DNA from 3 places in the Starkeya nomas genome. Region 3 is predicted to be linked to each of the others. Evidence: riboswitches for the same ligand, from Rfam matches in the RefSeq annotation. Region 3 holds a riboswitch; each other region holds the start of a gene.
What was found. Region 3 has a riboswitch for cobalamin ahead of STARVERO_RS10670 (CbtB domain-containing protein). Riboswitches for the same ligand answer to the same signal wherever they lie in the genome.
Positions count from the first base shown of each region.

Region 1: it holds a riboswitch for cobalamin, as region 3 does, so the genes downstream of both, metE (5-methyltetrahydropteroyltriglutamate--homocysteine S-methyltransferase) here and STARVERO_RS10670 (CbtB domain-containing protein) in region 3, are expected to answer to the same signal.
Region 2: it holds a riboswitch for cobalamin, as region 3 does, so the genes downstream of both, STARVERO_RS07800 (ribonucleoside-diphosphate reductase subunit alpha) here and STARVERO_RS10670 (CbtB domain-containing protein) in region 3, are expected to answer to the same signal.

Region 1 is NZ_CACSAS010000001.1:1,611,454-1,615,556, reverse strand. It holds gene metE (5-methyltetrahydropteroyltriglutamate--homocysteine S-methyltransferase) at 1-2,255, opposite strand, end outside; cobalamin riboswitch at 2,368-2,572, opposite strand; gene STARVERO_RS07775 (NAD(P)/FAD-dependent oxidoreductase) at 2,727-4,052, shown strand; gene STARVERO_RS07770 (MFS transporter) at 4,068-4,103, opposite strand, start outside.
Region 2 is NZ_CACSAS010000001.1:1,619,811-1,623,913, forward strand. It holds gene STARVERO_RS07800 (ribonucleoside-diphosphate reductase subunit alpha) at 1-2,131, opposite strand, end outside; cobalamin riboswitch at 2,250-2,450, opposite strand; gene STARVERO_RS07805 (metal ABC transporter substrate-binding protein) at 2,583-3,506, shown strand; gene STARVERO_RS07810 (manganese/iron ABC transporter ATP-binding protein) at 3,503-4,103, shown strand, end outside.
Region 3 is NZ_CACSAS010000001.1:2,192,450-2,196,552, forward strand. It holds gene cobW (cobalamin biosynthesis protein CobW) at 1-781, opposite strand, end outside; cobalamin riboswitch at 894-1,101, opposite strand; cobalamin riboswitch at 1,170-1,388, shown strand; gene STARVERO_RS10670 (CbtB domain-containing protein) at 1,422-1,607, shown strand; gene STARVERO_RS10675 (CbtA family protein) at 1,627-2,352, shown strand; gene STARVERO_RS10680 (HupE/UreJ family protein) at 2,403-3,020, shown strand; gene cobU (bifunctional adenosylcobinamide kinase/adenosylcobinamide-phosphate guanylyltransferase) at 3,036-3,548, shown strand; gene cobO (cob(I)yrinic acid a,c-diamide adenosyltransferase) at 3,553-4,103, shown strand, end outside.

The sequences.
Region 1 (4,103 bases), 580 kb from region 3:
ACCCAGACCTGCTCCGGCCGCAGGCGCTGCGTCGCCCTGACGAGGAGTTCCTCCATCTCCTCCACGCTCGGCACGCGCGGGGAGTGGATGTCGTACACGCCGGGCCCGATCTCGTTCGGGTAGCGGTAGCTCACGAACGCCTCGAGCAGTTCCATCTTCGAGCGCGAGGTCTCGATGGAGATGACGTCCGCGTCCATCGCGGCGATGGCGGCGATGATGTCGTTGAACTCCGAGTAGCACATGTGGGTGTGGATCTGCGTCGCGTCGGCGACGCCGGAGGCGCAGAGGCGGAAGCTCTCGACCGCCCAGCCGAGATAGGCGTCCCAGTCGGCGCGGCGCAGCGGCAGCCCCTCGCGGATCGCCGCCTCGTCGATCTGGATCATCGCGGCGCCGGCCTTCTCCAGGTCCGCCACCTCGTCGCGAATGGCGAGGGCGATCTGCCGGCAGGCAAGGCTGCGCGGAACGTCGTCGCGCACGAAGGACCAGTTGAGGATCGTGACCGGCCCGGTGAGCATGCCCTTCATCGGCTTGTGCGTGACCGACTGGGCGAACTTCCACCATTCCACCGTCATCGGCGCCGGCCGCGCCACGTCGCCGAACAGGATGGGCGGGCGCACATAGCGCGAGCCGTAGCTCTGCACCCAGCCGTGCCGGGTGAAGGCGAAGCCCGAGAGCTGCTCGCCGAAATACTGCACCATGTCGTTGCGCTCGAACTCGCCGTGAACGAGCACGTCGAGGCCGATCTCGTCCTGCCAGCGGATCGCCGCCGCCGTCTCCTGCTTGAGGAAGGCCTCGTAGGCGGCGTCGCCCAGTTCGCCCTTGCCGTGCGCGGCGCGCGCCTTGCGCACCTCGGCCGTCTGCGGGAAGGAGCCGATCGTCGTGGTCGGGAACGGCGGCAGGCGGAGCCGGTGGTGCTGGGCTTCCGCCCGAACGGGGAAGGGGCTCCGGCGCTGAGTCATGTTGGGCGTCACTGCGGCGAGGCGGGCCGCCACGGCGGAGCTGTGCACCTTGGCCGAGGCCCGGCGCGCATCGGCGGCCGCGCCCGACGCCATGAGCTTGCTAAGCACCACCTCGCGCCCGCCGGCCAGCGCGGTGGCGAGGGTGGTCAGCTCGTCCATCTTCTGCACGGCGAAGGCGAGCCAGCTCTTCACGTCCGGGTCGAGCTCGATCTCGCGTTCGAGATCGATGGGGACGTGCAGCAGCGAGCAGGAGGGGGCGATCTCCACATGATCGGTACCACGCCGGCGCACCACCGGCTCCAGCGCGTCGAGCAGCTTCGGCAGGTCGGCGCGCCAGACGTTGCGTCCGTCGATGACGCCGAGGGAGAGCACCAGCCCGGCCCGCGCCTTTTCCGACACCGGCCGCAACTGCTCCGGCGCGCGGGCGAGATCGAGGTGCAGCCCGGCGACCGGAAGCGCCAGCGCCGTGTCGAGATTGTCGCCCAGCTCGCCGAAATAGGCGGTGAGTATGATCTTCAGCCTCGGCAGCGCGTGGGCGAAGAAGCCGTAAGCCTCGCGCAGGGCGGCGCGCGTCGGCTCGTCGAGGTCGAGCACGAGGCAGGGCTCGTCCATCTGCACCCATTCCGCCCCGGAGGCCGCCAGCCGGCGCAGCACCTCGACATAGACCGGCAGCAGGTCGCCGAGCAGGCTCAGCGGGTCGAGGCCGGGATCCTTCGCCTTGCCGAGCTTGAGGAAGGTGACGGGGCCGAGCAGCACCGGCCGCGTCTGGTAGCCGAGGGCCTTCGCCTCGCGATACTCGTCGACCGGCTTGGTGGAGGCGAGGGTGAAGCGCTGCCCGGCGGAGAATTCCGGCACCATGTAGTGGTAGTTGGTGTCGAACCACTTGGTCATTTCCAGCGCCGGCACCCCGTGCCCGTGCTCCTGGCCATGGTCATGCCCGTGCGCGCAGGCTCCGGCAGCGCCCTGGCTGCCGCGCGCCATGGCGAAATAGGTATCGAGCGAAACTGGCCCGCCGGACCAGCCATAGGCCTTGGGGATGGCACCGACCATCACGGCGGTGTCGAGCACGTGGTCGTAGAGCGAGAAGTCGTTCGACGGGATGTTGGTCACGCCGAGCGCCTTCTGCCGCGCCCAGTTAGCGGCGCGCAGGCGCGCGGCGGAGTCGAGCAGCGTCTGCGCGCCGCTCCGGCCCGCCCAGTAGTCTTCGAGCGCGGCCTTGAGTTCACGGCGCGGACCGATCCGCGGCGTGCCGAGGGTGGAAACCGGCACCGTGCCGGACGAGTATGGGAAGTTCATCGGCTAACCCCATGAAAATGGGGGCAAAGGCCGAGCGGACGCATAGGCGCGTGCGGGCCGGCGCGATGAGCCGGCGGACGCGCGAACGCACCACCGGGACACCCCGCCCAGGGACGACTATGGTGCCGTGGCAGGTCTCCTGGCTCGCGGGTCGTCGCCTTCGTCCGGCCTTCCCGAGGCAGGATGCCTCAGTGACGCGAAATGGACGTCGGCTCGCCGCTTACAGTTGCGGGGGCAGCGCCGGCCTTGCCCGAAGGCGCACCGGCTTCCCTCTTGGCTCCGGTTGAGGCCGGAGAACCACGACGCTGCGAAGATGAGCCGGCGGCGGCCGGATGTCAATGAATGATATAAGGACATCTTTATGTCCGCATATCGAAACCATCCGTCGCGGTCGATCTTGTCGTTTGACGCCGGCGGGTCGAACGTGGCCGGCGTTCGGCCACGGTACCTGGAGTCGGAAAGGAGCCTGCCATGTCGGCGACGCACGCTGAGGACAGCCGCCATCACCTCGTTGTCGTCGGTGCAGGCTTCGGCGGGCTCGAGGCGGTCCACCGGCTGGCGGGCGCGCCGCTGCGCATCACCCTGATCGACCGGCGCAACCATCATCTGTTCCAGCCACTGCTCTATCAGGTGGCGACGGCCTCGCTCGCTACCTCGGAGATCGCCTGGCCGATCCGTCACCTGCTGCGCCGCCGCCGCGAGGTCACGACCCTGCTGGCGACGGTCGCGGGCGTGGACAAGCAGGCGCGCCGGGTGCTGCTCGATGACGGTTCCTTCCTGTCCTACGACACGCTGGTTATCGCGACCGGCGCGCGCCACGCCTATTTCGGCCATGACGACTGGGAGTCCTTCGCGCCGGGCCTGAAGACGCTGGAGGACGCCACCACCATCCGGCGGCGCATCCTGCTGGCGTTCGAGCGCGCAGAGCGCGAGGCCGATCCGGCCCGCCGCAAGGCCCTGCTGACCTTCGTCATCATCGGCGCCGGCCCCACCGGGGTCGAACTGGCGGGGACCATCGCCGAGCTGGCGCACATGACACTCGTGGACGAGTTCCGCAGCATCGACACGCGGGAGGCGCGCGTCGTGCTCATCGAGGGCGGCCCGCGCGTGCTGGCGGCCTTTACGGAGGACCTGTCCACCTATGCCCAGCGTTCGCTCGAAAAGCTCGGCGTCGAGGTCGAGCTGGGCAGCCCCGTCACCGAATGCACGGCGAACGGCGTTGTCTATGGCGGAAAGACCGTGCCCGCCGCCACCATCATCTGGGCCGCTGGCGTTCAGGCTTCCCCGGCGGCGGAGTGGCTCGGCGTCGCCGCAGACCGCGCCGGGCGCGTGCAGGTGGAGGCGGACCTCACGGCGCCGGGCAACCCGGAGATCTTCGTCATCGGTGATACCGCCGCCGTCGTCGCGCCCGACGGTTCGCCCGTTCCCGGCATCGCCCCGGCGGCGAAGCAGCAGGGCGGGCATGTCGCGCAGACCATCCGCGCCCGGCTTGCCGGGCAGTCCGGGAGCTCGCCGTTCCGCTACCAGCATGCCGGCAGCCTCGCCACCATCGGCAAGCGGCTGGCGGTGATCGACTTCGGGCGGATCAAACTCCGCGGCGCCCTCGCATGGTGGATATGGGGTCTCGCCCACATCTACTTCCTGATCGGCGTCCGCAACCGTCTGAGCGTTGCCCTGAGCTGGCTATGGATTCATACGCGCGACCAGCGCAGCTCGCGCCTGATCACGCAGGGGAGCGCATCGCCGAAGCCCGCGGCTTCCATGCCGGCAAGGACAAGCGAAGGGGCGGAGCTCTGAGGCGTCGTCGGCGGCTCAGGAGGCGGGACGCGCCGCCTGTCCGGCGTCGAG
Region 2 (4,103 bases), 570 kb from region 3:
CCTCGAAGCTCGGATAGCGCCCACGTTCGGCAGCAAGGTCCACCGAGGCGGAGATCGCGTGGAAGCTCACCGCCTCCATGCTCTCGTCGGCGAAACGCACCGCATCATCGGAGGCGTAGGGAATGCGCAGCGCCTGCAGCGCGTCCTGAAAGCCCATGATGCCGAGGCCGACCGGCCGGTGCTTCAGGTTCGAGCGGCGGGCCTCAGGGATGGTGTAGAAATTGATGTCGATGACGTTATCGAGCATGCGCATCGCCGTCGCGACCGTGCAGGCGAGACGTGCATGGTCGAGGCCGTCCCTGGTGACGTGGGCCAGCAGGTTGACCGAGCCGAGATTGCACACCGCCACTTCGTCGTTCGACGTGTTCAGGGTGATCTCGGTGCACAGGTTGGACGAATGCACCACGCCGGCATGCCGCTGCGGCGAGCGGATGTTGCAGGGGTCCTTGAACGTCACCCACGGATGGCCGGTCTCGAACAGCATGGTCAGCATGCGCCGCCACAGATCGAGCGCGCGCACGGTGCGGAACACCTTCATGCCGCCCTGTGCCGCCTTCGCCTCGTAGGCTTCGTAGGCGTCCCGGAAGGCCGGGCCGTAGAGGTCGTGCAGCTCCGGCGTCTCGTCGGGCGAGAACAGCGTCCACGAACCATCCGCCTCGACCCGCTGCATGAACAGGTCCGGCACCCAGTTGGCGGTGTTCATGTCATGGGTGCGGCGACGGTCGTCGCCGGTATTCTTGCGCAGATCGAGGAACTCCTCGATGTCGATGTGCCAGGTCTCGAGATAGGCGCAGACGGCACCCTTGCGCTTGCCGCCCTGATTGACGGCGATGGCGGTGTCGTTGGCGACCTTGAGGAACGGCACCACGCCCTGGCTCTCGCCGTTGGTGCCCTTGATATGGGCCCCGAGCCCGCGCACGCGGGTCCAGTCATTGCCGAGCCCGCCGGAATATTTGGCCAGCAGGGCGTTGTCCTTGATCGACTTGAAGATGCCGTCGAGATCATCCGGCACGGTGGTGAGGAAGCAGGAGGAGAGCTGCGGGCGCAGCGTGCCGGCATTGAACAGCGTCGGCGTCGAGGCCATGAAATCGAAGGAAGACAGCAGGCGATAGAACTCGATCGCCCGCGCCTCCCGGTCGACCTCGCGTAGAGCCAGCCCCATGGCGACGCGCATGAAGAAGGCCTGCGGCAGCTCGAAACGGGTGCCGCGCGCGTGCAAGAAATAGCGGTCGTAGAGGGTCTGCAGGCCGAGATAGTCGAACTGGAGATCGCGCTCGGGCAGCAGCGCGGCGGCGATCCGTTCCAGATCGAAGCGGCCGAGTTCCGGGTCGATCAGCTCTTCTTCGATACCGCGGGCGACATAGGCTCGGAAATAGTCCGCGTAGCGCTCCGCCATTTCCGCCTGCGTCGCCTGCTCGGGCCGGCCGGCGAGGAAAGTGAGCGCCTCGCGGCGCAGCTTGTCGCCCAAGAGGCGGGCGGAGACCTTGGCGTAGTTCGGCTCGGTCTCGATCAGCGTACGGGCGGCGAGGATGGGCGCCAGCGCCAGCTCGTCGGCGCTGATGCCGTCATAGAGGTTGCGGCGGGTCTCCGAGAGGATCGCCTCGGCGGACACGTCGGCGAGCCCGGCGACGGCCTCGCCCACGACCGTCGCGAGCCGGGCCTCGTCGAGCGGCACCCGCATCCCCTCGCCTGTCGTCATGTGCAAGGCCGGTGCTGTGCCGGGCACCACCGCCACGGCGCGCTCCCTCGCCCGCTCCTCGCGGTAGAGCACATAGGCGCGGGCGACCTTGTGGTGCTCGCCGCGCATCAGCGCCAGTTCGACCTGGTCCTGGACGTCCTCGACATGGAAGGTGCGGCCCGCGTCTGCCCGCCGCGTCAGGCCGGTGACGATCTGCTCCGTCAGCCCCGCCACGATGTCGTGCACGCGCCGCGAGGCGGCGGCATTCGTCCCCTCCACCGCGAGAAAGGCCTTGGTGAGCGCCACCGCGATCTTCGAGGCGTCGAAGGGCGTGACGGCGCCGTTGCGGCGGATCACCTGAAAGCCCGGCGTCGCTGTACCGGCGCCGGAGGCGGAGACGAGCGGTTCGGGAATCCGGGAGGACGGACGTTCGGCTTCGAGAGCGAGAGTCATCGGCTGCAAACCCCGTTGCATGGGGCAAGGGCCGAGCGGAGACGACATGGGCGGACGGGCGGAACAAGCAAGCCGGCGGCACGACCACAGCGTTCCACCGGGACACCCCGCCCGAGGACGTTTCATCTGGGTCGCGGCAGGTCTCCTGGCTCGCGGGTCGTCGCCTTCGTCCGGCCTTCCCGAGGCAGGATGCCTCAGTGACGCGACATGGGACGTCGGCTTGCCGCTTACAGTTGCGGGGGCAGCTCCGGTGTCACACCGGATTCCCTCTTAGCCTCCTCATCTTCCGACTCGAAGGACCGTGACACCCATATGTAGGGGCTCATGCGACAGAATTGTCAATTGGTAGCGCACACGCGTAAAAAGCCTCAGATGCAATTAATTCGCAATTGCATACCGAGTGGCGTTCGATAAGATGCTCTTGCAAGTCATTCGCAAGAAGGAGTGGGATATGCGCAGCAGGCGCGTGGTTCTGGCCGGCCTCGCGGCCATTGGTCTCTTGAGCGCGGGAGTTTCCGGCGCATTGGCGCAGGAGGCCGCAGGGCCGAAGTTCAAGGCCGTGACCACCTTCACCGTCATCGCCGACATGGCGCGCAACGTCGCTGGCGACGTCGCGGTGGTGGAATCGATCACCAAGCCCGGAGCGGAAATCCACAACTACGCGCCGACGCCCGGCGACATCCAGCGCGCCCAGGGGGCGCAGCTCGTGCTGTGGAACGGACTCAATCTCGAACTGTGGTTCGAGCGCTTCTTCCAGAACCTGAAGGACGTGCCGAGCGTGGTGGTCTCGCAGGGGGTCGAGCCGATGGGCATCGCCGAGGGTCCCTACAAGGGCAAGCCCAATCCCCATGCCTGGATGTCGCCGAAGGACGCGCTGATCTACGTCGACAACATCCGCGACGCCTTCGTGAAGTACGACCCGGCGAACGCCGCCACCTACACGGCCAACGCCGATGCCTACAAGAAGCAGATCGAGGCTTCCGTGGCGCCGATCCGCGAGAAGCTCGCGTCCATTCCCGAGGACAAGCGCTGGCTCGTGTCCAGCGAAGGCGCCTTCTCCTATCTCGCCCGCGATTTCGGGCTGAAGGAGCTTTATCTCTGGCCGATCAACGCCGACCAGCAGGGCACGCCCCAGCAGGTGCGTAAGGTGATCGATGCCGTGCGCAAGAACGGCATCCCCACCGTGTTCAGCGAAAGCACCGTCTCCGACAAGCCCGCGCGTCAGGCCGCCCGCGAGGCAGGCGCCCATTATGGCGGCGTGCTCTATGTCGACTCGCTCAGCGAGCCGGATGGGCCGGTGCCGACCTATATCGACCTTCTGCGCGTGACCACCGGCACGGTGGAAAAGGGCCTTGCCGAGGGGCTTTCGCAATGAACGCGCCACTCGTCCGGTCCCGCGCCGCCGAAGGGCTCGCGGTGCGGGACGTCGCCGTCACCTACCGCAACGGCCACACCGCGCTGCGCGACGCCAGCTTCGAGATCCCGACCGGCACCATCACGGCACTGGTCGGGGTGAACGGCTCGGGCAAATCGACCCTGTTCAAGGCGATCATGGGGTTCGTCCGCGTCGCGCGCGGCACGATCTCCATCCTCGGCCGCAGCGTCGACGAGGCGCTCAGGAGCAATCTCGTCGCCTATGTGCCGCAAGCCGAGGAGGTCGACTGGAACTTCCCCGTGCTGGTGGAGGACGTGGTGATGATGGGGCGCTACGGGCATATGGGCCTGTTGCGCATCCCGCGCGCCGCCGACCGGGCGGCGGTGGATACGGCGCTGGCCCGCGTCAACATGGGCGAGTTCCGCAAGCGGCAGATCGGGGAGCTTTCCGGCGGCCAGAAGAAGCGTGTGTTCCTCGCCCGCGCTCTGGCGCAGGACGCCAAGGTGATCCTGCTCGACGAGCCCTTCACCGGCGTCGACGTGAAGACCGAGGACGCCATCATCGCCCTGCTCAAGGCGCTGCGCGCGGAGGGCCGTG
Region 3 (4,103 bases):
AGCTGTCGAAATCGTCGTGATCGTGCTCGGCCTCATTGTCGTGATGGGTCCTGCGGTTCTCGATGTCGTTCTCCGTGCCGACGCCGAGCCCCATAAGCACCACGGGGTCGACCCGGCCTTCGGTAACGCTCACCACCCGCACGCCCCTGGGCAGCTCGGCGTCGAGCGCCGCCCGCGCCCTGGCCTGCCCGGCCGCATCGATCAGGTCCGCCTTGGTGAGGATCACGAGGTCGGCGCAGGCGATCTGGTCGTCGAACACTTCCTCGATCGGGTCGTCATGGTCGAGCGAGGCATCCGCCGCGCGCTGCTGGCTGAGCGCGTCATGGTCATGCGCCACGCGCCCGTCCGCCAGCGCCGCGCCGTCCACCACCGCGACCACGCCGTCCACCGTCACCCGGCTCCTGATCGCCGGCCAGTGGAAGGCCTGCACCAGCGGCTTGGGCAGCGCGAGGCCGGAGGTCTCGATCAGGATGTGGTCGACCCTGGGCGAGCGCGCGAGAATGGCGTCGAGCGCGGGCACGAAATCATCCGCCACGGTGCAGCAGATGCAGCCATTCGCCAGCTCGACGATGTTCTCCTCCGGGCAGGTGTCGATGCCGCATCCCCTAAGGATCTCACCGTCGATGCCGACATCGCCGAACTCGTTGACGATCACCGCCAGCCGCTTGCCCTTCACGGTTTCCAGCACGTGGCGGATCAGCGTCGTCTTGCCGGAGCCGAGGAAGCCGGTGACGATGGTGCACGGCACCCGGTCGAGAGGGGTCGGGGCGGCGGTGTTCATGCGGCGTCTCCACGAAAATCCAACGTTCGCGGGATGCGCCGGTCGCGGAAGGATTTCCGCGCGAAGCCGCGGGAGGCGCGGCTCTGCCTGACTGCCGGGCACCCCGCCGGCACGCACGACCGGACCGCCGGCAGGTCTCCTGGCTCGCGGGTCGTCGCCTCGTCGCCGCCTTCCCGGAGAATTCCCCAGTGGCTTCCGGCTGAGGCTCGCCGCTTACAGTTGCGGGGGCAGCCGCGGAATTGGAGCGCCTTCGGGCCTCCGCACCGCATTCCCTCTTCGTCCTTCCCCGGAAGGAAGGAACCGACGGTCGGGGCCACTAAAGGAGTGCCCATGCGAATTGTCAACGCGACCGGCGGTCGAGCCGGTTGCGGTAGCCGGCGGCTGGACTATAGTCGCCGGAGTCGTCGGTTCCCGTGATGCGCACGGGACGCAAGACGGGAACGCGGTGGGGCGGAAACCTTCCTTCAAGGTCGACGCCGAATCCGCGGCTGCCCCCGCAACTGTAAGCGGCGAGCCCTTCTCCAACAGCCACTGGCGGCAGCGCCGGGAAGGCGGGGAAGGGCCGAGACCCGCGAGCCAGGAGACCGGCCGGCGACGCAACCCGCACAGATCCTCGGGTGGAGGGTCAAAGGAGCCGACCATGCCGACCCAGAACAGCCACAGCGCGGCTGCTTCCCACGAATCCATCGCCTCGCGCACCATCCAGATCACGTTCGCGGCGCTGCTTGGCGTCTTCGTGCTGGGCGGCGTGGGCTTCTCCCACATCAGCGCCGTGCACAACGCCACGCACGACGTCCGCCACGCGACCGCCTTCCCCTGCCACTGACCGTTACGGGGGACGCATCATGTCGCTTTTCAGGACGATTCTGTTCGTCGCCGCGCTGGCGGGCATCGGCACGGGCCTCGTCGGCTCGGCCGTCCACATCTTCACGACCGTTCCGCTGATCCTTCAGGCGGAAACCTTCGAGGGTTCCGGCGAGGCGGAAGCCCCGGCACCTGCGGAAACCGCGACGCACGAGCATGCGCCGGGCACCGCCGAGCACAGCCACGACGCCGACGAATGGGGCCCGGCGGACGGCTTCGAGCGCAACGCCTACACCGTGCTCGCCATGGTGCTGACGGGCTTCGGCTTCGGCCTGCTGCTGGTCGCGGCCAGCGAGCTCGCCGGCGGGCTGACCGGCTGGCGCCAGGGGGTCATCTGGGGTCTGGCGGGCTTCGCCGTGTTCACGCTGGCACCGGGTCTCGGCCTGCCGCCGGAGCTGCCCGCCATGCCGGCGGCCGACCTCGCGGCGCGTCAGGTTTGGTGGGTCGGCACGGCCGCGGCCACCGCGGCGGGCCTCGCCCTCATCGCCTTCGGCCGCACCCCGATGCTCGCCATTCTCGGCGTCGCGCTGATCGTGGCGCCGCAGATCATCGGCGCGCCGCAGCCCGCGAGCCACGAGAGCCCGATCCCGGAATCGCTACACCACAGCTTCGTGGTTGCGACCATCGTAGCGAGCTTCGTCTTCTGGTCCCTCCTCGGCGGGCTCGCCGGCTGGTTGCGGCCGCGTCTCGCGACGCCCGGCACCTGACCTTATTTTTCAATGACTTGCCCTTCATCGAGAAGGGCCAAGGAGCCTCGATGAACCCGATCCTTCGGCGCGCCGCCGTCCTTCCGACCGCCGCGCTCGCGCTCGTCGCCTCGTCCCCGGCCTTCGCCCACCATGCCATGGGCGGCGAAATGCCCTCGACCTTCGGCGAGGGCTTCATTTCCGGCCTCGCCCATCCGGTGATCGGTCCCGACCACCTCGCTTTCCTCGTGGCGGTGGGCGTCGCCACCGCGCTGGGCGGCATGCCGCTGTGGCTGCCGATTGTCTTCGTCGCGGCATCCGCCGTGGGCGTCGGCGTCCACCTCTCGCTCGTCAACCTTCCGGCGGCCGAGCTGGTCGTCGCCGCGAGCGTGCTTCTCGCCGGTTTCCTGCTGGCGCGCGGCGAGCGCGTGGCCACGGGCGCGTGGGCGGCGCTGTTCGCTATCGCCGGCCTGTTCCACGGCTACGCCTATGGCGAGTCGATCGTCGGCGCCGAGCCGACGCCGCTCTACGCCTATCTGGCGGGCCTCGTCCTGATCCAGTCCGCCCTGTCGATCGGCGTCGCCCTGGTCGCCAGCCGTGCTGCCTCGGCCCTCGCTCCGCGCCTCGCCGGCGCGGCGGTGGCCGGCATCGGCTTCGCGGCGGTGATCGGCCAGGTCGTTCCGGGCTGATCGGACGCCTCAGCCGTGGCGCTCACCCTCGTCCTCGGCGGCGCCCGCTCCGGCAAGAGCCGGCACGCCGAGGAACTCGTCGAGCGTCTCATGCCGCCGTGGACCTATATCGCGACGGCGCAGGCCTATGACGACGAGATGGTGGAGCGCATCGCGCTCCACCGCTCGCGGCGCGGCGCGGAGTGGCGCACGCTCGACGCCCCGCACGACCTTGCGGACGCGCTGAACGGCCTGCCCGCCGGGCGGCCGGTGCTGGTCGACTGCCTCACGCTCTGGCTGACCAACCGCATGCTGGCCGACGGCGACGTCGCGGCCGAGAGCGCCGCACTCGTCGAGGCGCTGGCGGGGCATGGCGGCCCGGTGATCGTCGTTTCCAACGAGGTCGGCCTCGGCATCGTGCCGGACAACGCGCTGGCCCGCCGTTTCCGCGACGCGCAGGGCCGCCTCAACCAGATGGTTGCGCAGCGGGCGGACCGCGTGGTCTTCATGGTCGCCGGGCTGCCCATGAACGTGAAGGGATCGGGGTGACGGAATGAGCGACATCTCCCCGGAAGAGGCCGCGCGCCATCGCGCCAAGATGGAGAAGCGCAAGGCGGTTCAGGACGCGGAAGTCGCGGAGAAGACCGCCGAGAAGGGCCTGCTGATTGTCCACACCGGCGCCGGCAAGGGCAAGTCCACGGCCGCCTTCGGCCTCGCCCTGCGGGTGCTCGGGCATGGCGGGAAAGTCGGCGTGGTGCAGTTCATCAAGGGCGCCTGGCATTCGGCGGAGCGCGATGCGCTTGCGGCTTTCGGCGACCGCGTGGAATGGCACTCCATGGGCGAGGGCTTCACCTGGGAGACGCAGGACCTCGCCCGCGACATCGCCGCCGCCCGCCGCGCCTGGGACAAGGCCCGGGAACTGATGGCCGACGAGAACCTCGGCCTGCTGATCCTCGACGAGCTGAACATCGCGCTGCGCTATGACTACCTGCCCGTCGAGGAGGTGGTGACGGTCCTCGCCGCCCGCCGGCCGGACCTCCATGTCGTCGTCACCGGCCGCAACGCCAAGCCGACGCTGGTCGAGGCCGCCGACCTCGTGACCGA